3 regions of the Blautia sp. Marseille-P2398 genome follow, and region 1 is predicted to be linked to each of the others. Evidence: predicted binding sites of a transcription regulator. Region 1 holds the regulator's gene; each other region holds the start of a gene.
What was found. Region 1 encodes Rex, which represses fermentation and respiration genes when NADH is low (regulators of the CRP and FNR family bind a similar motif). Its sites were predicted from a motif close to ATTGTTAANTANTTAACAAT; they were not measured.
Positions count from the first base shown of each region.

Region 2: the regulator Rex is predicted to act here: its motif matches at 4,865-4,884, upstream of ACESZG_RS06265 (NAD(P)H-dependent oxidoreductase subunit E).
Region 3: the regulator Rex is predicted to act here: its motif matches at 2,305-2,324, upstream of adhE (bifunctional acetaldehyde-CoA/alcohol dehydrogenase).

Region 1 is NZ_CAXSTD010000001.1:351,831-359,393, forward strand. Features, by position in the region: gene alr (alanine racemase) at 1-531, opposite strand, end outside; gene ACESZG_RS01685 (bifunctional ADP-dependent NAD(P)H-hydrate dehydratase/NAD(P)H-hydrate epimerase) at 609-2,108, opposite strand; gene ACESZG_RS01690 (redox-sensing transcriptional repressor Rex) at 2,198-2,845, opposite strand; gene ACESZG_RS01695 (ABC-F family ATP-binding cassette domain-containing protein) at 3,106-5,016, shown strand; gene ACESZG_RS01700 (NADP-dependent isocitrate dehydrogenase) at 5,133-6,341, opposite strand; gene ACESZG_RS01705 (S8 family peptidase) at 6,457-7,302, opposite strand.
Region 2 is NZ_CAXSTD010000004.1:93,795-101,357, reverse strand. Features, by position in the region: gene fdhF (formate dehydrogenase subunit alpha) at 1-2,344, opposite strand, end outside; gene ACESZG_RS06270 (NADH-quinone oxidoreductase subunit NuoF) at 2,358-4,235, opposite strand; gene ACESZG_RS06265 (NAD(P)H-dependent oxidoreductase subunit E) at 4,232-4,714, opposite strand; gene ACESZG_RS06260 (heparan-alpha-glucosaminide N-acetyltransferase domain-containing protein) at 5,191-6,309, shown strand; gene tnpA (IS200/IS605 family transposase) at 6,469-6,939, opposite strand; gene ACESZG_RS06250 (response regulator transcription factor) at 7,194-7,563, opposite strand, start outside.
Region 3 is NZ_CAXSTD010000005.1:16,924-24,486, forward strand. Features, by position in the region: gene adhE (bifunctional acetaldehyde-CoA/alcohol dehydrogenase) at 1-2,064, opposite strand, end outside; gene typA (translational GTPase TypA) at 2,629-4,461, opposite strand; gene ACESZG_RS07200 (single-stranded DNA-binding protein) at 4,884-5,510, shown strand; gene ACESZG_RS07205 (cob(I)yrinic acid a,c-diamide adenosyltransferase) at 5,931-6,422, shown strand; gene dapA (4-hydroxy-tetrahydrodipicolinate synthase) at 6,502-7,395, shown strand; gene dapB (4-hydroxy-tetrahydrodipicolinate reductase) at 7,461-7,563, shown strand, end outside.

The DNA.
Region 1 (7,563 bases):
ACTTCTGTCATACTCATCTGCTCTTGCAAAATGAGTAAACATACCCTCAATCTCAAGATTTGGAAGTTCTGAAATTTTTTTAATTTCCTCTACATTTTCCTGTGCATCCGCAAAACCGATCCTGGTCATTCCTGTGTCCAGAGCAATATGAATATGTACAGTTTTTTTCTGCAGAACCGCTTCGTCTGAAAGTTTCCTTGCCTCCTCATATTCGCACACTGCAGGACGGATCTCATAACGGACAAGTTCCGGAAAATATTCATCAAAAACAATTCCAAGGATCAGGATTGGTTTTGTAATCCCGGCTTCTCGCAGATGAATCGCTTCTTCCGCAGTTGCAGCCGCAAATCCCCAGATATAATCATAATCCTCAATGAGATGTGCAACCGGCACCGCGCCATGTCCATAAGCGTCAGCCTTTATGACTGCGATCATCTTTGTCTCTTCTGCAATATTTTTTCTCATTTCCCGGAAATTATGTTCTACTGCATCCAGTGAAATGACTGCTTTTACTCTGCTATATTTCTTCATAATAATTTTCCTCTGTTATTTTTTCATGTTAATATCTGCAAATTGTTTCACAGATTTACTGCCTCAAAATGAATATTCTATCTTAGTATTTCCGGCAGAAAACAGATGATATCTCCTGCGGTCATCCCTCGCTGCCCTACTGTTTCAGCAGCCAGATCACCTGCCAGCCCATGCACATATACACCAAGTGCAGCCAGCATAACAGGAGAAAATTTCTTTTCTGCTGCCAGATACATACACTGTATACCAGCAAGCACACCGCTTAACACATCTCCACTTCCCGCTGTAGCCATTCCTGCATTACCCGAAATGTTCAAATACATATCTCCAAAAGCATCTGCCACCACAGTACAGGCATCCTTCAGAACGCAAACCGCTCCAGACTCCTTTGCATAATCAGCTGCAGTCTGTGCCAGACAATCCTGGATCTTACCGATTTCTTTTCCGCACAGACGACTCATCTCACCAATATGAGGTGTCAGGATCACATGTTCCCCGATAAAACACTTCCAGTTGTCATGGACTGACAGAAGATTCAGGCCATCTGCATCCAGAATTACTGTTTTTTTACACTCAGCTGCCTTCGCCAGGAACCACTGAGCTCTTTCCCTGCTCTGCGCTCCGGTTCCAAGACCCGGTCCTATCACAAGCACATCACACCAGTCAAGCATTGCCTGGTTTTTTTTCTCATCAAAATCACAGGTGATCATGGCTTCCGGCAACAGTGTCTGCAACGGAATCCTGTTGGCCTCCACGGTCTGAATTCTCACCATTCCCGCAGAGCTTTTCAGAGCAGCTGCTGCACTCAGATATGCAGCTCCGCACATTCCTTCGCTGCCAGCTATAAGAAGAACCTTACCGAAGGTTCCTTTATTTCCATAGGGAACTCTCTCCGGAAGCATTTTCAAATCTTCACGTTCCAGATGATGCATACAGATTTTCTTTCCGGGTATGGAATAGATTCCGATATCCGTAACAACGATCTCACCGCCATACATGCGTCCGGGATAAAAACACAGCCCTCTTTTGCGAAAAGCAAAGGTAACCGTAAGATCTGCCCGGAATGCAATCCCCTTCTCAAATCCGGTATCTGAGTCAATCCCGGATGGAATATCCACAGCTACTTTATACGCAGATGCCCGGTTCATTGTACTGATAAGCTCTGCATATTTTCCCTCTACAGGTCTGCTCAGTCCAACCCCAAAGATGGCATCTACTATAGTAGTATATTCATCCAGATCCAGGTTATGCACCCGGGGCACCTGATAATATTCTGCTGTTTTAAGCTGTCCGGCAGTTTCAGCAGTCATTTTCTCTTCCTTACCCGCAATATAATACCAGGTTCTGACTCCTCTCAACTGAAGCAGTCTGGCAATCGCCAATCCGTCTCCGCCATTGTTGCCGGTTCCGCAGACCACAAGGATTTTCTCTTTTTCTTTATTCTTTAATCTCTGTACAATCTCCTCAACCGTCTTTAATGCCGCCCTCTCCATAAGTACCGGAGACGATATCCCGGCTTTCTGAATCGTATTATGATCCAGTTCTTTCATCTCAACAGCAGTTACAATCTCTCTCATCTGTTCACCTCCTGTTTACAATAACACATTTACATACAAGAGAAAAGCTGTGATCAGATGACCACAGCCTTGTGTTTCACAGTTATCCCTTACATACCTTCATGTTCCTTTCTGTACTCACTCAGGTTATAGGACAAAGTCATAAGACTCTCTGAAAGATGTACGTTCTCTACCATTACATCCTCCGGGGCATCCAGATCAATATGTGCAAAATTCCAGATTGCCTTAATTCCATTATCAATCAAAATCTTTGCCATCTCTTTGGCTTTGTTTTTAGGAAGAGTCAGGATCGCGATCTCAACCTCATTCTCCTTCAGAAACAAAGGAAGATCGCTCAACATCTGAATCTCAATTCCACGAACTGCAATCCCCTCAAGTACAGGATTGACGTCAAAAATACCAACCAGCTTAAATCCGCGCTTTTCAAAATCCACATAATTGGCCAATGCCTGTCCCAGATTACCGGCACCCAGAATAATCATCGGATGTACAGTATCCAGCCCAAGGATCTTACCGATTTCTGTATACAAATAGCGTACATTATAGCCGTAACCCTGCTGACCAAAACCACCGAAATTATTTAAGTCCTGACGAATCTGGGAAGCCGTCACATGCATCTTCTTGCTAAGATCATTTGAAGATATACGCTCTACATTCTCCTCCATCAATTCACCGAGGTAGCGGTAGTACCGCGGCAGACGCTTGATTACCGCTTTCGAAATTTCCTTAGCTTCCACAAATTTTCCCTCCTTAGCTTATCTATGTCAATTATACCCAGATGTTATTTTATTGTCAAATTAAATTTGTACTTTTTGACCAAATATTTCTGTATTTTTTTATCAATTTCATTCTGAAAAATTCCCCGGAATATCATATTTTCTTCCATGCATCCATCCGGTGCTTTCTTTTCCCTGGACAAAATCTCTTAAAATGCTTTCAAAAACAGGCATTTTCGATTATAATAGTACGCGGACAAATTACAAACGGAGGAATTCCTATGATTTTATCATGTCAGAATATCTGTAAATCCTTTGGCGAAAAAATCATTCTCAAGGATGCCAGTTTCCATATAGAAGACCGCGAAAAGGCAGCTCTCATCGGCAATAACGGTGCAGGCAAGACGACTCTGCTGCGAATCATTATGCATGAGCTCTCCCCGGATTCAGGAAACGTGGTACTTGCCAAAGATAAAAATATCGGCTACCTTGCCCAGTATCAGGACATTCATGGCCATCATACCATTTACGAAGAACTGATTTCCACCAAACAGCACATTATTGATATGGAGAACCGTCTGCGCTCTCTGGAACAGGAAATGAAAACCACCACCGGAGATGCTCTGGACAGCCTGATGAATACTTACACAAGACTGAGTCACCAGTTTGAACTGGAAAATGGTTACGCTTACAAAAGTGAGATCATGGGTGTATTAAAAGGTCTTGGTTTCACAGAAGAAGATTTCGAACGCCAGATAGAAACTCTTTCAGGCGGCCAGAAAACCCGCGTAGCTCTGGGTAAACTGCTTCTTGCCAGCCCTGACATTCTTCTTCTGGATGAGCCTACCAACCATCTGGATATGGAGAGTATTTCCTGGCTGGAAACCTATCTTCTGAATTACCCGGGTGCTGTATTTATCGTATCCCACGACCGTTACTTTCTTGACAAAGTCGTAACAAAAGTTGTGGAAATCGAAGCAGGAAATATGCGTATGTACAGTGGCAACTATTCTGCCTATGCCCTGAAAAAAGCCCAGCTGCGTGACGCCCAGTACAAAGCCTACCTGAACCAGCAGCGGGATATCAAACATCAAGAAGCAGTCATTGCCAAGCTGAAATCCTTTAACCGCGAGAAATCCATCAAACGTGCGGAAAGCCGCGAGAAAATGCTGGATAAAGTCCAGCGCATTGATAAACCACAGGAGATTCAGAATCAGATGCGCATTTCCCTGGAACCAAGATTTGTCAGCGGAAATGATGTCCTTACTGTGGAAAGTCTTTCCAAATCTTTTCCCGGACAGACACTTTTCAGTGACATCTCCTTTGAGATCAAACGTGGAGAACGTGTAGCCCTGATTGGCAATAACGGCACAGGCAAAACCACCATGTTAAAGATCATCAATGGGCTGATCGATGCAGACAGCGGCAGATTTACTCTTGGTTCCAAGGTACAGATTGGCTACTATGACCAGGAACACCATGTTCTTCATATGGAGAAAACTATTTTTGAGGAAATCTCAGATGCTTATCCCACACTTACGGAAACAGAAATTCGAAATATGCTGGCAGCATTCCTTTTCACAGGGGATGATGTATTCAAACTGATCTCCGCTCTGTCCGGCGGAGAAAGAGGTCGTGTTTCCCTCGCCAAGCTGATGCTGTCCGAAGCAAACTTTCTGATCCTCGATGAGCCCACCAACCATCTGGATATCGCTTCAAAAGAGATTCTTGAAGAGGCATTGAACAGTTACACAGGAACAGTATTCTATGTTTCCCACGACCGTTACTTCATCAACCAGACAGCTACCCGGATCCTGGATCTGACCAATCAGGCAATTGTAAATTATATCGGAGATTACGACTATTATCTGGAGAAAAAAGAAGAGCTGACGGAAAAATATGCTCCGGCTGCCGCTCAGGCTGTGACAGAAGCAAAGCAGGCTTCTGATAACAAGCTTTCCTGGCAGCAGCAGAAAGAAGAACAGGCCCGCCAGCGAAAACGAGAGAATGAACTAAAAAAAGTAGAAGCCCGCATTGAAGAACTTGAGACCAGAGATAAAGAGATCGACGAAACCATGATTCTCCCGGATGTCTGCACAAATGTGGCAGAATGTGCGAAACTCAGCAAAGAGAAAGCCGCCATTACCGAAGAATTAGAAGGATTATATGAAAAATGGGAAGAACTTGCATAATGCAGGTTCTTCCCATTTTCGCAGTTTATAACTTTTTACAGGTTTCTCCGCTGCAGTGTGATCCTGCCCGGAGAACTTTATAATGTTATAGAAACATTACCGGATAATTTCTGACATTATAAAATTTCATCCAGTCTCTCTCTGATGGCAAGGATGAAATCTTTGCTGTTCAGTACTGTCACATCCTCAAGAGAAGTGATCAGCGCAAGGTCTTTTGTCATCTTACCGCTTTCAATCGTCTCCAGAGTCGCCTTCTCCAGTTTATCAGCAAATTCCATCAATTCTTTATTGCCGTCCAGCTCACCTCTTTTTCTCAGAGCTCCGGTCCATGCAAAAATAGTTGCTACAGAGTTAGTAGATGTCTCCTCACCTTTCAGATAGCGATAATAATGTCTCTGTACAGTTCCATGAGCAGCTTCATATTCGTAATATCCCTGTGGAGATACCAGTACAGATGTCATCATAGCCAGAGAACCAAATGCTGAAGAAACCATATCGCTCATAACATCTCCATCATAGTTCTTGCAGGCCCAGATAAATCCGCCTTCAGCCTTCATGACACGAGCTACGATATCATCGATCAGGCTGTAGAAATATTCAATGCCTGCTGCCTCGAATTTCTCCTTAAACTCATCTTCATAAATAGTTGCAAAGATTTCCTTAAAACGTCCGTCATAAATCTTGGAGATCGTATCCTTGCCACCAAGCCACAGATTCTGTTTTGTATCCAGTGCATAATTAAAACAGCATCTTGCAAAACTTGTGATAGAATCATCCAGATTGTGCATACCCTGAAGCACACCCGGTCCCTCATAATGATGGATCAGCTCTTTTCTCTGCTGTCCGTCTGCACCTTCAAATACCAGATAAGCATCTCCGGGGCCGTCAATATACATCTCTGTGTTCTTATACACATCACCATAGGCATGACGTGCGATGGTGATCGGTTTCTTCCAGTTCTTAACACATGGTTCAATACCCTTCACTACGATTGGGGCACGAAAAACAGTTCCGTCGAGAATTGCACGAATCGTTCCGTTAGGACTCTTGTACATTTTCTTTAAGGTATACTCTTCCATTCTTGCCTTATTAGGAGTGATAGTTGCACATTTCACTGCAACGCCGTACTTCTTTGTAGCCTCTGCTGCATCAACAGTTACCTGATCATCCGTTTCATTTCTGTATTCCAGACCAAGGTCATAATACTCAGTGTTCAAATCAATATACGGAAGAAGAAGTTCATCTTTGATTATTTTCCAGAGAATTCTGGTCATCTCATCTCCATCCATCTCCACAAGTGGTGTCTGCATCTGAATTTTTTTCATGTTAATCCTCCTCTTTGGCTCTCATCCAGTTAACTATCATGATAGCCGAAAACAGACCGTTCGTCAATGCTTTTATACACTAAAGCAATAATTTTGTGAAATAAAAGATTACTGATCACAGTTCCATAAAGCGTTCCAGATCCAGTTCTCCCCATCCCTGCTGATTCTTTGGCAATCCCATATCCCTGGCACTTTCTTTCAATTTCATCTTAATCTGAACATTAGTCAGCTCCGGATTCTTCTCAAGCATCAATGCGGCTGCCCCTGCAACCAGAGGTGTAGACATAGAAGTACCACTCTTCACTCCATATCCGTTATCTGCCCCCGGTGCACAGGCAAGAACATGATTCCCGGGTGCAACCAGATCCGGTTTACAAACACACTCAAATGTAGGTCCCCTGCCGGATATGGCAGTCCGTCCTGTAAGCAGATCGCTGGAGCCTACTGTGATAATCTTCCGGCTGCTTCCCGGTGCTGTCACACTTCCTGCCTTCGGTCCCTGATTTCCTGCCGCAGCCACTACCACCAGACCTGCATCCCAAAGTTGTTCCACACCCGCAATCAGAACTCTGTGATCTTCTGCTCTCCTGCAGGTTGTTCCCACCGAGATATTCACTACACGTATCCCATAATATCTCTTATTCTCCAGGATCCAGCGAAAAGCCTGTAAAACATCTTCTTTCCTGCCATTTCCCGTTCTGTCGAGCACCTTCAGAACTATCAGGCTACACCCGGGGGCAATTCCTCTGATCCGTCCTTCCGAAGCCCTTCCGTCACCGCCAATGATCCCACATACATGGGTTCCATGAGAATTATCATCATAAGGTCTGATACAATGTCCGATGAAATCTTGAAACGCAAGTATTCTCCCTGTAAAATCTATATGAGGAAAAATCCCGGTATCCAGAACACACACACCCACGTGCTTTCCTGTATATCCGGAATCATCTGAATTCTTCATAAAAAATCCTCCGAATCATCTGGATAATGAAATCTTACCGCAACTGTTCATCAGGTCGCTGCAAAGACAATGAACATTTGCGTCTTACTTTAAATTATTCGGAAGATTATATTTTTGTGTCCGACAGTTTCTCCTGTCATATCTCCGTTTTTCTGTAAATAAAATGTATAAAGCTTCCATGATATGCAGATACTTCTGATATGCAAAACAACAGACATATACAGAATCTGTTACAGAAATCCCGAAAAATATCCTTATAGC
Region 2 (7,563 bases), on a different contig from region 1:
CTGCTGACGGCACATATTTTGCAGGGTAGAACCAGCCAAGACCGCGGGAGAATTTACCAACATGCATGATCGGTGTTCCCGGATGATCCTTGGAGGTACATGGCCACTGAAGTCCCTGTCCATGAACTTCTTCACTGTCAAGACGTTCATGGCTGATACCTGCGAAGCTCGGTGTCAGGGATGCGATCTCATCCATGATCTGAGCAGAAGTCAGATGTGGCTGCGGATATCCCATGCGGTTCATCAGATCAATAATAATATCTGTATCCAGTCTCATCTCTCCAGGTACTGTGACAGCCTTGCGTACTCTCTGTACGCGACGCTCTGTATTGGTAAATGTACCCTCTTTCTCTGCATAGCTTACACCAGGAAGGATAACATCTGCATACTGAGCTGTCTCTGTCATGAAAAGTTCCTGAAGTACAAAGAAATCAAGACTCTTTAATGCTTTGATAATGTGTGTGGTATCCGGATCAGTAACTACCGGGTCCTCACCATAGATATACAGACCTTTGATCTCGCCTGTGATTGCTTTCGGGAATACATCAGTTGCATGAGTTCCGATATTCGGATCAAGTTTTACACCCCATGCTTTCTCGAATTTCTCACGAACTGCAGGATCAGTAACCTTCTGATATCCGGGATATACATTCGGCTGAGCGCCCATATCGCAGGCACCCTGTACGTTATTCTGTCCACGAAGCGGGTTAACACCACAGCCTTCACGTCCAAGCTTGCCAACCATCATTGCCATATTGGACATGGACATAACGCCCTCTGTACCTGTGGAATGTTCGGTTACACCAAGGCAGTAGATGATTGGAGCGCGGTCTGCTTTTGCATACATGATCGCTGCTTTTCTCAGATCGTCTGCGTCAATGTGGCAGATTTCAGCTACCTTCTCAGGTGTGTAATCTTTTACGATTTCCTTTAATTCTTCAAAACCTTCGGTACGCTCTGCAATGAACTTGTCATCCTGAAGACCTTCAGAAAGGATCACATTCATGATGCCGTTTGCAAAAGCAACATTTGTACCAGGTTTCAGTTTCAGATGGATATCTGCTTTCTTAGCCAGACCAATATCACGAGGATCAACTACGATCAGCTTGCAGCCTCTCTTGATAGCCTGACGGATCTGCATGCCGACTACAGGATGTGCTTCCTCAGGGTTGGAACCAACCAGCATGATCAGATCTGCATTCTTTGTGATATCCTCAATTGGGTTTGTCATGGCACCTGAGCCAAGAGTCATCGCAAGACCTGATACAGATGCAGAATGACATACACGTGCACAGTTGTCTGTATTGTTGGTGCCGAAGCAGCAGCGAACCATCTTCTGTACCATGTAAATATCTTCATTCGGTGATCTGGAGCATGCAAAACCTGCAAGAGAATCAGAGCCGTACTGTTTCCTGATCTCCATAAATTTGGAAGCAACAAGATCCAGCGCCTCATCCCATGTTGCACGTTCGAATTCACCTGTTTCTTTATTCTTGATCAGCGGATATTTAATACGCTCCGGTGACTGTACGAAATCGAAGCATCCGCTGCGGCCCTTAACACAGAGCAATCCTTTGTTGGATGGTCCGTTTACAGCTTCTGTATCTACGATCTTTCCGTCTTTTACAAGGAGATAATACTGGCAGCCTGTTGCACAGTGAGGACAGGTAGTCAGAACCTTCTTGTCAATCTGGTACGGCCGGTATTTCTTTCTGCGCTTCATGGTCAGTGCACCTGTCGGACAGGCCTGTACACAGTTACCGCAGGATTCACAGATACCTTCGTTCCATTTATGTTTGTAATGTGCACCGATCACTGACTGGAAACCACGATCCATAGTGTCGATGGCACCTCTTCCCACAATCTCCTTACATGTATTCACGCAGCGATGGCAGAGAATACACAGGCTTGGATCATAGGTAAAGAATTTATTGGTATCATCTATCGGCATATCCTTCATTTCACCGGGATAGCTTGTCTCAGTCACACCATATTCAAAACAGTAGTCCTGTAATTTACAGTCACCGTTTGCCTCACAGGAGAAGCAGTGTACACGATGGTCAGAAAGAAGGAGGTCAAGGGTATCTTTACGATATGCAACTACTTTCTCTGACATTGTCTGTACTTCATCACCCTCTGAGCAGCGAAGTGTACATGCCGTATCAAATTTGGTTCTTCCATTGTTTGTTACTTCTACCACGCACAAACGACAGGAACCATCCGGCAATACATCTTCCAGATAGCAGAGTGTAGGAATCTCCACTCCGATCTGTCTGGCAGCCTGCAGAATGGTCGTACCTTTTTCCACTTCTACAGGAATTCCATCTATTGTCAAATGAATCATCTTTTCACCCTCCTTAATTCACAGAAATTGCGCCGAATACACAATTTTCCAGACATGTTCCGCACTTAATACACTTGGAGGTATCAATGCTGTGAGGCTCTTTCTTATTGCCTGTGATCGCACCAACCGGACAGTTTCTCGCACACTTGGTACATCCTTTACATTTCTCAGGATCGATCACATAAGAACGCATTGCCTTACATACATGAGCCGCGCACTTTTTATCAACAATATGCTCTACATATTCATCTCTGAAGTTTCTTAATGTGGAAAGTACAGGAAGCGGTGCACTCTTTCCAAGTCCGCAGAGTGAACGGTCCTTGATAAAGTTTCCAAGATGCTCCAGTTTATCCAGATCCTCTACTTCACCCTTTCCGTCTACGATCCTCTCAAGGATTTCAAGCATACGCTTGGTGCCAATACGGCAGGGACCACATTTACCGCAGGATTCTCTCTGGGTGAAGCCCATAAAGAAACGTGCAACCTCTACCATACAGGTATGTTCATCCATAACTACCAGACCACCGGAACCAACGATCGCACCATATTTCTTAACAGAGTCGAAATCAAGAGGTACATCCAAATGTTCTTCTGTCAGACATCCACCGGATGGTCCACCGATCTGAACAGCCTTAAACGCAGCACCGGATTTCAGTCCTCCGCCGATATCAAAAATGATTTCTCTTAAGGTTGTTCCCATCGGGACCTCGATCAGACCTGTATTCTCAATAGAACCTGTCAGTGAGAAGGTTTTTGTTCCAGGTGATCCCTCTGTACCGATACTTCTGTACCAATCTGCACCTTTGAGAATAATCTCCGGAATATTTGCATAAGTTTCTACGTTATTCAGAACAGTAGGTTTCGCCCATAATCCCTGTTCAACTGTACGGGGCGGTTTTACACGGGGCATGCCTCTGCTTCCTTCGATAGATGCAGTCAGGGCAGAACCCTCGCCACATACGAAAGCTCCTGCACCACGATTGATATGCATATGGAAGGAAAATCCTGTTCCAAGGATGTCATCGCCTAACAGTCCCACTTCTTCCAGAACTGCGATAGCGTGTTTCAGTCGTGCTACAGACTGAGGATACTCCGCACGTACATAAATATAACCATGCTGTGCTCTTACTGCGTAAGCTGCAAGCATCATACCCTCGATCAGACGGTAAGGATCACCTTCCATTACGGAACCATCCATAAATGCTCCCGGGTCACCCTCATCACCGTTACAAACCACATAATGAACAGGATCCGCCTGGCGTGCTACCTGAATCCATTTCTTACCTGCCGGGAAGCCGCCGCCACCACGTCCACGGATACCGGATTTATCAACCTGATCAATAACCAGATCCGGATCCATCTCAAACATTGCTTTCTCCAGAGCCTGGAAACCGCCGCTTGCTATGTACTCATTCAGAGATTCTGCATCAAACTTACCACAGTTCTTCAAAACAATACGGGTCTGTTTCGCGATAAACGGAATATCTTCCGGTCCGCGGCTTACTTTACCGCCTTTCTGATAAAGCAGTCTCTCGATAGTCTCATTACCCTGAACACTCTTCTCAAAAATCTCCTGGCAGTCTTCGATCTGAACCTTCGTATACTGAATCACATCGTCGCCTTTCTGGATACGAACAAGTGGTCCAAGCTCACAGACACCCTGACATCCTGTTTTCTTTACACCTACATGTGCATCTTTGTCATGAGGTCCAAACTCAATGGTAACTCCCGGAGCATCTTTGGCAATCTCCATGAATTTCTCATAGATTTTCTGAGAACCGGTTGCCACACATCCGGTACCTGAACAGACAAGAATACGACAGTCATAAGAATTAAGTTCTTTCACAGCTTCTTCTCTGATCTGCTCCAATACTTCCTTATTCTGGATCATCCCTGTTCGCCCCCTCTCAGTTTATCAATCAGCTCATCTGCCTTCTCCGGAGTCATTCTCGGATATACCTCTTCATTGACCATCATAGTCGGTGCAAGTCCGCAGGCACCAAGACAGGAAACTGTTTCCACAGTAAACATCATATCGTCTGTCGTCTTCTTTGTCTTTGACAGCCCCAGTTTCTTATAAAGTTCCTCCAGAACCGGTATTGATTTTCTTACATGACAGGCTGTTCCGTCACAGACCTTGATCACATATTTACCTTTCGCATCAAATGAGAAATTCTCATAAAATGTGGCAACACTGAACGCTTTCGCTTCTGTCACACCGATCTGCTCCGCAACATATGTAAGCAATTCTTCCGGGAGATATCTGTACACCCCCTGGATATCCTGCATGATCGGAATCAGTGATGCCGGCTTTTTACCATAGAAAGCAATGATCTCATCCGCTTTCTGATAAAATGACTGATCTAGCATTTCGCACCCTCCTTATACCTGTTTTTTCTCTTTTTATTGCACTCTTTACATATTGTAACGTTAATTATATGCCTTTTTCGTCATTTTCACAAGCGCATTTATAGAAATTTTCTAATTTTTTATCATTTTCCTCTATAGATGTTTGTTTTGTTTGTCTAATTTTTATCAGCTTTGTTCAATACTAAACCATCTCAGATGTAAACCAAACTAAACTGAATCAAACTGAATAATTGTTACTGTTTACGCACCACTATCCCGAGACATACAAGCCAAAATTCCATTGCCGCAGACAATTTGGAATGAATTTTAGCTACGTTACTGAGAACGGAGTAAACAGTAATGTACGTGTGTACAATGTCAGAAATATTATGATTGTGCTATGATTCTGCCTGTGCTACACTGTCCATATGATATCAGTGACAAAAGATAAGTGTTCCGTTCTCACTGAAAATATCCGGATAAAGGAGGAGGTAAGTATGTTTTCTTTGAAAGAAAAAGAAGTGAATACAGGACGTCAGAGGGAACTTGATCTGGTAAAGGGTTTCCTGTTGATCATGATAGTATTTATACATTCATTTCAGACAATAGGTGGTGTCGCAGCAGCCGAATCAAATGTACATAAGATTCTGTTTGCGCTCTTCATGCCGACAGGTGCCTGCCTGTATCTGTTTACCATGGGATTCGGAAGTGCTTTCACACGCCATTCCCAGCCCAAAGATATGGTTAAAAATGGCATAAAGCTGTTATTCTATCAGGGATTAAGCAATTTATGCTATGCAGCTGTAATGACAATCAGTTTTAATATAAGAAATTCCATTACAGTTGAAGCTGCAGGCAGCAGAGAATTATATGACGCAAATCTTTATTCCATGCTTACATTCGTAAATATATTCTTTATAGCCGGTATGTGCTATCTGGTGCTTGCGGTCTACAGGAAATTAAATGTAAGCTTAAGGGGATATGTCATAAGTGCTGTAATAGTCGGAATCATATCACCATTTACAAAGTTGCTGGTTTCTGATGATCCGGCAATTAACTGGATCCTGGATATGACTTTCGGTGGAAAAGGTGAAACCAGCTTCTGCTTCTTCCCATATTTGAGTTATGTATTTCTTGGATATGTTTTTGGAAAAGTGCTCAGAAGAATCCCTGAAGATGAAAAAGGAAACTTTTATAAAGAAAGCGGGATCATATGTGGGATTACTGCGGCGGTATGGTTTATATGCTGCATTGTACTACATCCGGGCATTGAGGGATTCTTTAATTATATGATCGAACAATACAGAATCCCGGGGCTTGCAAAGGTACTCGGAAGTTTCTGCAGTATCATATTTGTGTTTGCAGCTGCATTTCGTATCATGCCAATAATGGAAAAATGGAAATTCGGATATAATAAACTGTGTTATTACTCAAAACAGATTTCAAAGATGTATGCCGTACATATCGGAGTTTACTGGACACTTGCCGGTTTTGCTGATTTTTACGAATTTGGGGTAAAAGAATGCCTGATATTGTCAGTGGCAGCACTGATCGTGACTGATCTTCTTGTACATGGATACATCATAATTACAGATAAAATAAAAAACAGAAAATAGCAGAATGCTTTTTATCTGCACAATCACGACCACCGGCTTAGCCGGTGGTTTGCTTTGACCCTATAAGGGTCTATTACCGGCACTGGAGTCTAAAGACTCATCGAAATAGGTTCGCCAAGCGCAACATCATTTACCTACAAAGCCCTTTCGGGCTTATCTTTATTTGTTACGTTTTACTGGCTCACCCGTAAACGGGTCAATATACTCTTTCAGTGTCATTTGATCATATTCCAGATCATCCTGTAACTGATTTGCTATATATTCCTGTATTTTCTTTGCATTTTTCCCTACCGTATCTACATAATATCCGCGACACCAGAAATGTCTGTTTCCATATTTGTACTTCAGATTTGCATGTCTTTCGAATATCATTAATGTACTCTTTCCTTTTAAGTACCCTACAAAATACGATACACTTATGCTTGGCGGAATTTCTACTAACATGTGTACATGATCTGGACATATCTCTGCTTCAACAATTTTTACACCTTTTCTTTTGCATAACATACTCAAAATATCTGCTATATCCTGTTTAATTTTTCCATATGCTACTTTTCTTCTATATTTTGGTGCAAAAACAATATGATACTTACAATTCCACTTTGTATGTGATAAACTATTATTATCCATATGGATACCTCCTGTGTATATTAGTGCGGTTGGCGAACCTACATTAATTATACCACCGGAGGTTTTTTTCTGTAAGCTGAAGTAATGCTGACTCACCTGCATAGCAGGTGGTTTATTTGTTTTCCAAAGCTCCGTTTTTCGGATCAGCGAAAAACTCCACAATGGCAAACAGGGCTTTGCCCTAACAAAAAAACAGACCACATTTTATGATCTTTGTTTCATAAAATGTGGTCTGCCTGTTTCATGCGTTCTTTTTATTGAGCCTGGAAATAATATCCAACGCCCCACTTGGTGTGTACATACTTCGGTTCACTTGGATTGGTTTCAATCTTCTCACGGAGACGGCGGATATGTACATCCACAGTACGTACATCACCCGGATACTCATATCCCCATACAATGTTCAGCAGGTTCTCACGACTGTAAACCTTATTCGGATTAAATACCAGAAGCTCCAGTACATCAAATTCCTTTGCTGTCAGATTAATCTCTCTACCTGCAATAAATACACGTCTGCCTTCACAGTCCATACGAAGATCGCCCACCTGAATGCTCTTTGCCTTTTCTTTCTCCTCGTGGTCGCTTCCCGCACGGCGCATGATCGCTTTGATACGTGCCTTAACT
Region 3 (7,563 bases), on a different contig from region 1:
CAGTTTGATGGCATTTAATGCAAGACCATCTGTATAATCAGATGCCATCATGGAAGCATAGGCTTCAAGTGCATGAGTCATAACGTCGATACCGGAAGCACAGGTCAGTCCCTTAGGTGCGCTCATCATATTATCTGTATCAACAATAGCCATGTCAGGCATTAATTCATAATCAGCCAGAGGCCATTTGATACCTGTAGTCTTATCAGTAATGATAGCAAAAGGTGTTACCTCGGAACCTGTACCGGAAGATGTTGGAACAGCTATAAAGTAAGCTTTCTTACCCATATGCGGGAATGTAAAGATTCTCTTACGGATATCCATAAAGTCCATAGCCATATCATCAAAGTTGGCGTCCGGATTTTCATAGAGAACCCACATGATCTTGCCGGCATCCATTGCGGAACCACCGCCCATTGCGATAATGCAGTCAGGCTCGAACATTCTCATTGCAGCAGCACCGGCTCTTGCAGAAGCGAGAGATGGATCTGGCTCTACATCGTAAAAGCAGGTATGTACGATTCCCATCTGATCTAATTTATCTTCGATCTTTTTAGTATATCCATTCTTATAAAGGAAAGAGTCTGTTACGATAAAGCAGCGTTTCTTGTGCATAACAGTGCCAAGTTCATCCAGAGCAACCGGCAGGCAGCCTTTTTTGAAATAAACTTTTTCCGGTGTTCTAATCCAGAGCATATTTTCTCTCCTTTCAGCAACGGTCTTGATGTTGATAAGATGTTTCACACCTACGTTCTCAGATACGGAGTTGCCACCCCAGGAACCGCAGCCCAGAGTCAGGGACGGAACAAGTTTGAAGTTGTAAAGGTCGCCGATACCGCCCTGAGAAGATGGAGTATTGATGAGGATACGGCAGGTCTTCATAGCTGCTGCGTGTTTTTCCATCTTTTCCTTCTCTCTTGTGTCAATGTAGAGAGCGGAGGTATGTCCATAACCGCCGTCAGCTACAAGCTGTTCAGCTTTGGCAATCGCTTCGTCAAAAGTTTTGGCCTTGTACATGGCAAGTACAGGGGAAAGCTTCTCATGTGCGAATTCTTCGCTGATGTCTACAGATTCAACTTCACCGATCAGAATCTTTGTTTCAGGAGGAACTGCAACACCGGCCATCTCAGCGATAGTGGCAGCCTTCTGGCCTACGATCTTTGCATTCAATGCGCCATTGATAAGGATAGTTTTTCTTACTTTCTCTAATTCATCCGGTTTCAGGAAGTAACATCCTCTGTAAAGGAATTCTTCTTTTACTTTCTTATAAATGCTCTCAAGAACAGTTACAGACTGTTCGGAAGCACAGATCATACCATTGTCAAAGGTCTTGGAATGGATGATGGAGTTAACTGCCAGACGGATATCTGCACTGTCATCAATGATAACAGGAGTATTTCCGGGACCTACACCTAAAGCAGGTTTTCCAGAAGAATAGGCAGCCTTAACCATTCCGGGACCACCTGTGGCAAGGATGATGTCTGCTTCACGCATAACCTGATTTGTCAGATCAAGACTTGGAACATCAATCCATCCGATGATTCCCTTCGGTGCACCGGCTTCTACAGCTGCCTCCAGAACAACCTTTGCTGCCTCAATGGTACATTTCTTTGCGCGGGGATGCGGACTGATGATGATTGCATTACGTGTTTTCAGTGCAATCAGAGTTTTGAAGATTGCAGTAGATGTTGGGTTGGTTGTAGGAATAACAGCAGCAATCAGACCAATCGGCTCAGCTATTTTCTTAATACCGTAAGCAGTGTCTTCTTCAATCACACCGCAAGTTCTGGTATTCTTATATGCGTTGTATACATATTCGGCTGCGTAATGGTTCTTGATAACCTTATCTTCTACAATACCCATTCCTGTTTCTTCAACAGCATCTTTAGCAAGCGGGATACGTGCTTTGTCAGCAGCAGTAGCGGCAGCTTTAAAAATCTTATCTACCTGCTCCTGGGTAAATGTTGCGAAAATCTTCTGTGCCTCTTTCATGGCTGCAATCTTTGCAGTAAGGGCTTCAGGGGTGTCGATGATGGTTGGGATAGTGTTCTCTTTTTTTGCCATTTGGGAATCCTCCTGTTTGTGTTTTCGTTAAAAGTATTTACCGTGACCTGTTATGTTTTTATTATACAAATAAACTGATTATTCGGTCAACAGTAACATTAATATGAGTATAACGAAATATTATGGTGAAAATTGTGCATAATCACGTAAATAATGTGAATAAAATATCAATTGTCAGAATATATGAGAAAAATTTAACAATATATGTTCTGTTGACAACTGAAAGAAAGTTAAAAAAATAACGTTAATAAATTAACAATCTCGATGATGCTATTATATGACTTTGTTAATCATTTGTCAATTACATAGCATATGAAAAAGTTAACAAATACTAACTTGGAATTTCGTGAAAATATAACAATATAATTTGTAGAAGGATTTATGTTTTTCCATATGTTTGCAGGAGGATTTATGTTTTTCCATATGTTTGCAGGAGGATTTATGTTTTTCCATATGTTTGCAGGAGATTAAGAGTTACTGTGAACGGAGTGAACAGTAATGATTAAGAAAAATTAAGCCCCGCAAAATCTGCGAGGCTTAATTTTTCTTAAATTTCTATTTGTTTCAGGCTTTTCTGAAAGCGGCTCTCTTACGTTCTCTGGAATCCAGCAGTCTCTTACGGATACGGAGAGATTCCGGTGTAACCTCAAGGAGTTCATCCTGGTCGATGAAATCGATGGCCTGTTCCAGACTGAGAACTCTTGGTGGAGTTAATTTCAGTGCATCATCAGCGGAAGAAGAACGTGTGTTAGTCAGATGTTTTGTCTTGCATACGTTCAGCTCGATATCTTCGGCTTTACCATTCTGTCCGATAACCATACCGTTGTAAACCTTTGCACCAGGTCCGATAAACAGAGTACCACGCTCCTGGGCTGCGAACAGACCATAAGTAACAGCTTCGCCAGCCTCGAAAGCGATCAGAGATCCCTGTTTTCTGTACTGGAAATCTCCCTTGTAAGGAGCATATCCGTCAAACATGGTATTGATGATGCCGGTACCCTTGGTGGAAGTAAGGAACTCACCGCGGAATCCGATCAGTCCACGGGAAGGAATGTGGAATTCCAGACGGACAGTACCGTCACTGGCAGTACTCATACCCTGCAGTTCACCTTTACGTTCGCTCAGCTTCTGGATTACAGTACCGGAAAATTCTTCCGGAACATCTACATAAGCGATTTCCATAGGTTCAAGTTTCTTTCCGCGCTCGTCTGTTTTGTACAGAACCTCCGGTTTACTTACTGCGAATTCATAACCTTCACGTCTCATGTTCTCGATCAGGACAGACAGATGAAGTTCTCCACGTCCGGAAACTTTAAATGCCTCAGTTGTATCAGTGTCTTCTACACGAAGGCTGACATCTGTGTTGAGCTCACGGTAGAGACGGTCACGAAGATGACGGGAGGTAATGTATTTACCTTCCTGACCGGCCAGCGGACTGTCATTTACGATGAAGTTCATGGCAATAGTAGGCTCGGAAATCTTCTGGAAAGGAATTGCCTCCGGGTTTTCTCCGCCGCAGAGAGTATCACCGATATGGATGTCTGCGATACCGGAAATAGCAACGATGGAACCAATAGTAGCTTCCTTTACTTCAACCTTATTCAGACCGTCAAACTCATAGAGCTTGCTGATTTTAACTTTCTTACGTTTGTCCAGATCATGATGGTTTAACAGAGTCAGTTCCTGGTTAACAGCGATTGTACCGTTTTCAACTTTACCAACACCGATACGTCCAACGTATTCATTGTAATCAATCGTGCTGATCAGAACCTGAGTATCTGCCTCCGGATCTCCTTCCGGAGCCGGGATATATTTCAGGATTGCTTCAAATAACGGAGCCATATCCTTAGGAGTGTCGTTTAAGTCGATCACAGCATGTCCTGCTTTGGCAGAAGCATACAGGAACGGACAGTCAAGCTGTTCATCAGAAGCACCAAGATCCATAAGAAGTTCCAGAACCTCATCTACAACTTCATCCGGACGGGCTTCCGGACGGTCGATCTTGTTGATACATACGATTACATGAAGGTCAAGTTCAAGGGCTTTCTTAAGAACGAATTTAGTCTGAGGCATAGCACCTTCGAAAGCATCAACGAGAAGAATAACACCGTCTACCATCTTAAGTACACGTTCTACCTCGCCGCCGAAATCAGCATGTCCTGGTGTGTCAATGATGTTGATTTTTGTATTTTTGTAATGAACAGCTGTGTTCTTGGATAAAATAGTGATACCACGTTCACGTTCGATATCATTAGAGTCCATGACACGTTCCTGAACTTCCTGATTCTCACGGAATACACCGCTCTGTTTCAGAAGCTGGTCAACCAGAGTAGTTTTACCATGGTCAACGTGTGCGATAATGGCTACGTTACGGACATCTTCACGTTTTGTTCTCATAAAATGATTTTCCTTTCCTCTTTAGGCTTTGAATGGGTAACTGTTCGGCACACTGGCTGAACAGTTACCGGAATTGTTAATATTCATGTGTTATCAGCAGGATTATTTTGCTGCAAAAGCATTTTTCAAGCACGATATAATCTTGCAGATGAATTTGTTCCTATTATTATGTGTTTTTTTCAATAAGTTACCCGAATTTTCAGTTTACCACATTTTCGCCAGATTACAAGGTGTTAAAATAATTTTTTTTATTTTTGCAGATTCTGGTTCTAAATGAGAATGCCTGTACATAACCTTATAAAGAACAATACAAGGTACAGAGGAGCATATGCGGGATCGCTGAAAAAGCAGAGACGATTTACGGTCTGCACTGCAGGCAGGGATTCTGACACAGGTGCTCTACAGGGAAGGAGAACCACATTATGGCAGATAAAATTATTGAAAACAATCAGGTATCTATGATGGGCAAAATTGCAGCAGGCTTTACATTCAGTCATCAGGTCTTTGGAGAAGGCTTCTATATGACTGAGCTGCTGGTCAAAAGGCTCAGTGATTCGGAAGACAGGATTCCGGTGATGGTTTCTGAACGGCTGGTGGATGTAACGCAGGATTATATCGGAGAATATGTGGAAATCCATGGACAGTTCCGCTCATATAACCGCCATGAGGAGAAGCACAACCGTCTCGTGCTTTCAGTATTCAGCAGAGAACTGAAGTTTGTGGAAGAAGAGGATGAAACAGTTCCGGTAAATCAGATTTTTCTGGACGGATATATCTGTAAGCCTCCGGTGTACCGTAAAACTCCTCTTGGAAGAGAAATTGCGGATGTGCTGTTGGCAGTAAATCGTCCGTATGGAAAATCAGATTACATACCATGCATCTGCTGGGGCAGAAATGCCCGCTATGCATCTGCGTTTGAAGTTGGCGGTCATGTTCTGATCTGGGGACGTATCCAAAGCAGAGAATATATGAAACGGATCGGGGAAAATGAAACAGAGAAGAGAGTTGCGTATGAAGTGTCTGTGAGCAAGTTGGAATATATGGAATAAAATGTTACTGTTCACTCCGTTCTCAGTAACGTAGCCAAAATTCATTCCAGATTGCCTGCGGCAATGGAATTTTGGCTTGTATGACTCGGGATTTTGGCATATTTATGCCAAAACGCCTCGCGGGATAGTGGTGTATGAACAGTAACATAAAAATTACTGTCATGTGTCTGTTTACGCTGCAATCACCCTGGAATATATGATGATTGGTTACTGTAAACAGTAACACTTGCAATTCTTCATAAACTGCGGTAATATAAGCGTATTCAGATAACTATGGCAGCCTGCTGTTCCACGAAGCATTCCGGCGTGAATATGCCGGAAGCTCATCGCAGAAGTCGAAAACAGACTGCTGTTTATCATGTCTGTAATGACACAGAGAAGAAGGTACAATTTCAATAACGATAAGAGGAATTGTTTGTTATGGAAAAAGAATTTACAGAGGTTTACTGTGGCGGGGGAAAGGGAAAGACAACTCTGGCGATCGGTCAGTGTCTGAGAGCTTCCGCACAGGGTAAAAGCGTCATTATTATTCAGTTTCTGAAAGGAAGAGAGCGCAGGGAACTGGATTTTCTGGAGGAATTGGATAATCTGGATATTAAGATATTCCGTTTTGAGAAGCATGATGAAGGATATGAGGAACTGAATGAGCAGGAGAAGGCAGAGGAGAAAACCAATATTCTCAATGCTTTGAATTTTGCGCGCAAAGTGATCGCAACGCAGGAATGCGATTTTCTGCTCCTGGATGAGATTCTTGCACTTCCGGATTATGGGATCACTACTGCAGAGGCAATCGGTGATATCCTGAAGATGAAGGACGAGAGTATGCATATTTTGCTTACGGGACGGACGTTACCGGACAGCCTGCGTAAATATGCAGACAGCATAACTACACTGACAACAGAGATTGTATAAGGTGTATAAAACCTGATTATTGTTTATGAATGGGCAGTAATCTGTATGGAAATTACAGAAGAATAAAGGAGGAAGGCAAATGGCAATTTTTAAAGGTGCAGGTGTTGCAATCGTAACCCCTATGTATGAAGATGGCAAGGTTAATTATGATAAACTGGAGGAACTTCTGGAGTATCAGATTGCAAACAGTACAGATGCGATCATTATCTGCGGAACAACAGGAGAATCATCAACGATGACGCATGGAGAGCATCTTAAGACAATTAAGTTTGCAATCGACAAGGTAAACAAACGTGTTCCGGTTATCGCAGGTACAGGTTCCAACTGTACGGAAACTGCAATTATGATGTCAAAGGAGGCTGCTTCTTACGGTGCAGATGCACTTCTTATAGTGACTCCATATTATAACAAGGCGACTCAGAAAGGACTGATCGCTCATTATACAGCTATTGCAGAGGCAGTTCCGGAAACACCGATCATTATGTACAATGTTCCGAGCCGTACAGGTTGTAACATTCAGCCTGCAACAGCAGTAGCTCTGGCTAAAAATGTTAAGAATATTGTTGGTATCAAAGCAGCAAGCGGAGATCTTTCACAGATTGCAACCATGATGTCCATGGCTGATGGCTGCATTGAACTCTACTCCGGAAATGATGATCAGGTACTTCCGATCCTTTCACTTGGCGGACTTGGAGTAATTTCCGTACTTTCTAATGTAGCTCCTAAGGAAACACATGATATGGTTATGAAATTCCTTGAAGGAGATACAAAGGGTGCAGCAGAAATCCAGTTAAAGGCAATCCCGTTAATTCATGCACTGTTCAGTGAAGTAAACCCGATTCCGGTGAAAGCAGCTCTGAATCTGATGGGTAAAGAAGTGGGACCACTTCGTATGCCATTATCCGAGATGGAAGATGCAAACAAGGCAAAACTTGCTGAAGAACTGAAGAATTTCGGAATTAAACTTGCATAAATATAACCGCAGGATTGTTCGGAAAATCAACTTGCCGATATACTGGAATTGAGAGGAATAGACAAATGGTAAAGATTATTATGCATGGCTGTAACGGTCACATGGGTCAGGTAATCTCCGGACTTGTGGAGAAGGATCCGGATGCTGAGATCGTAGCAGGTATCGATG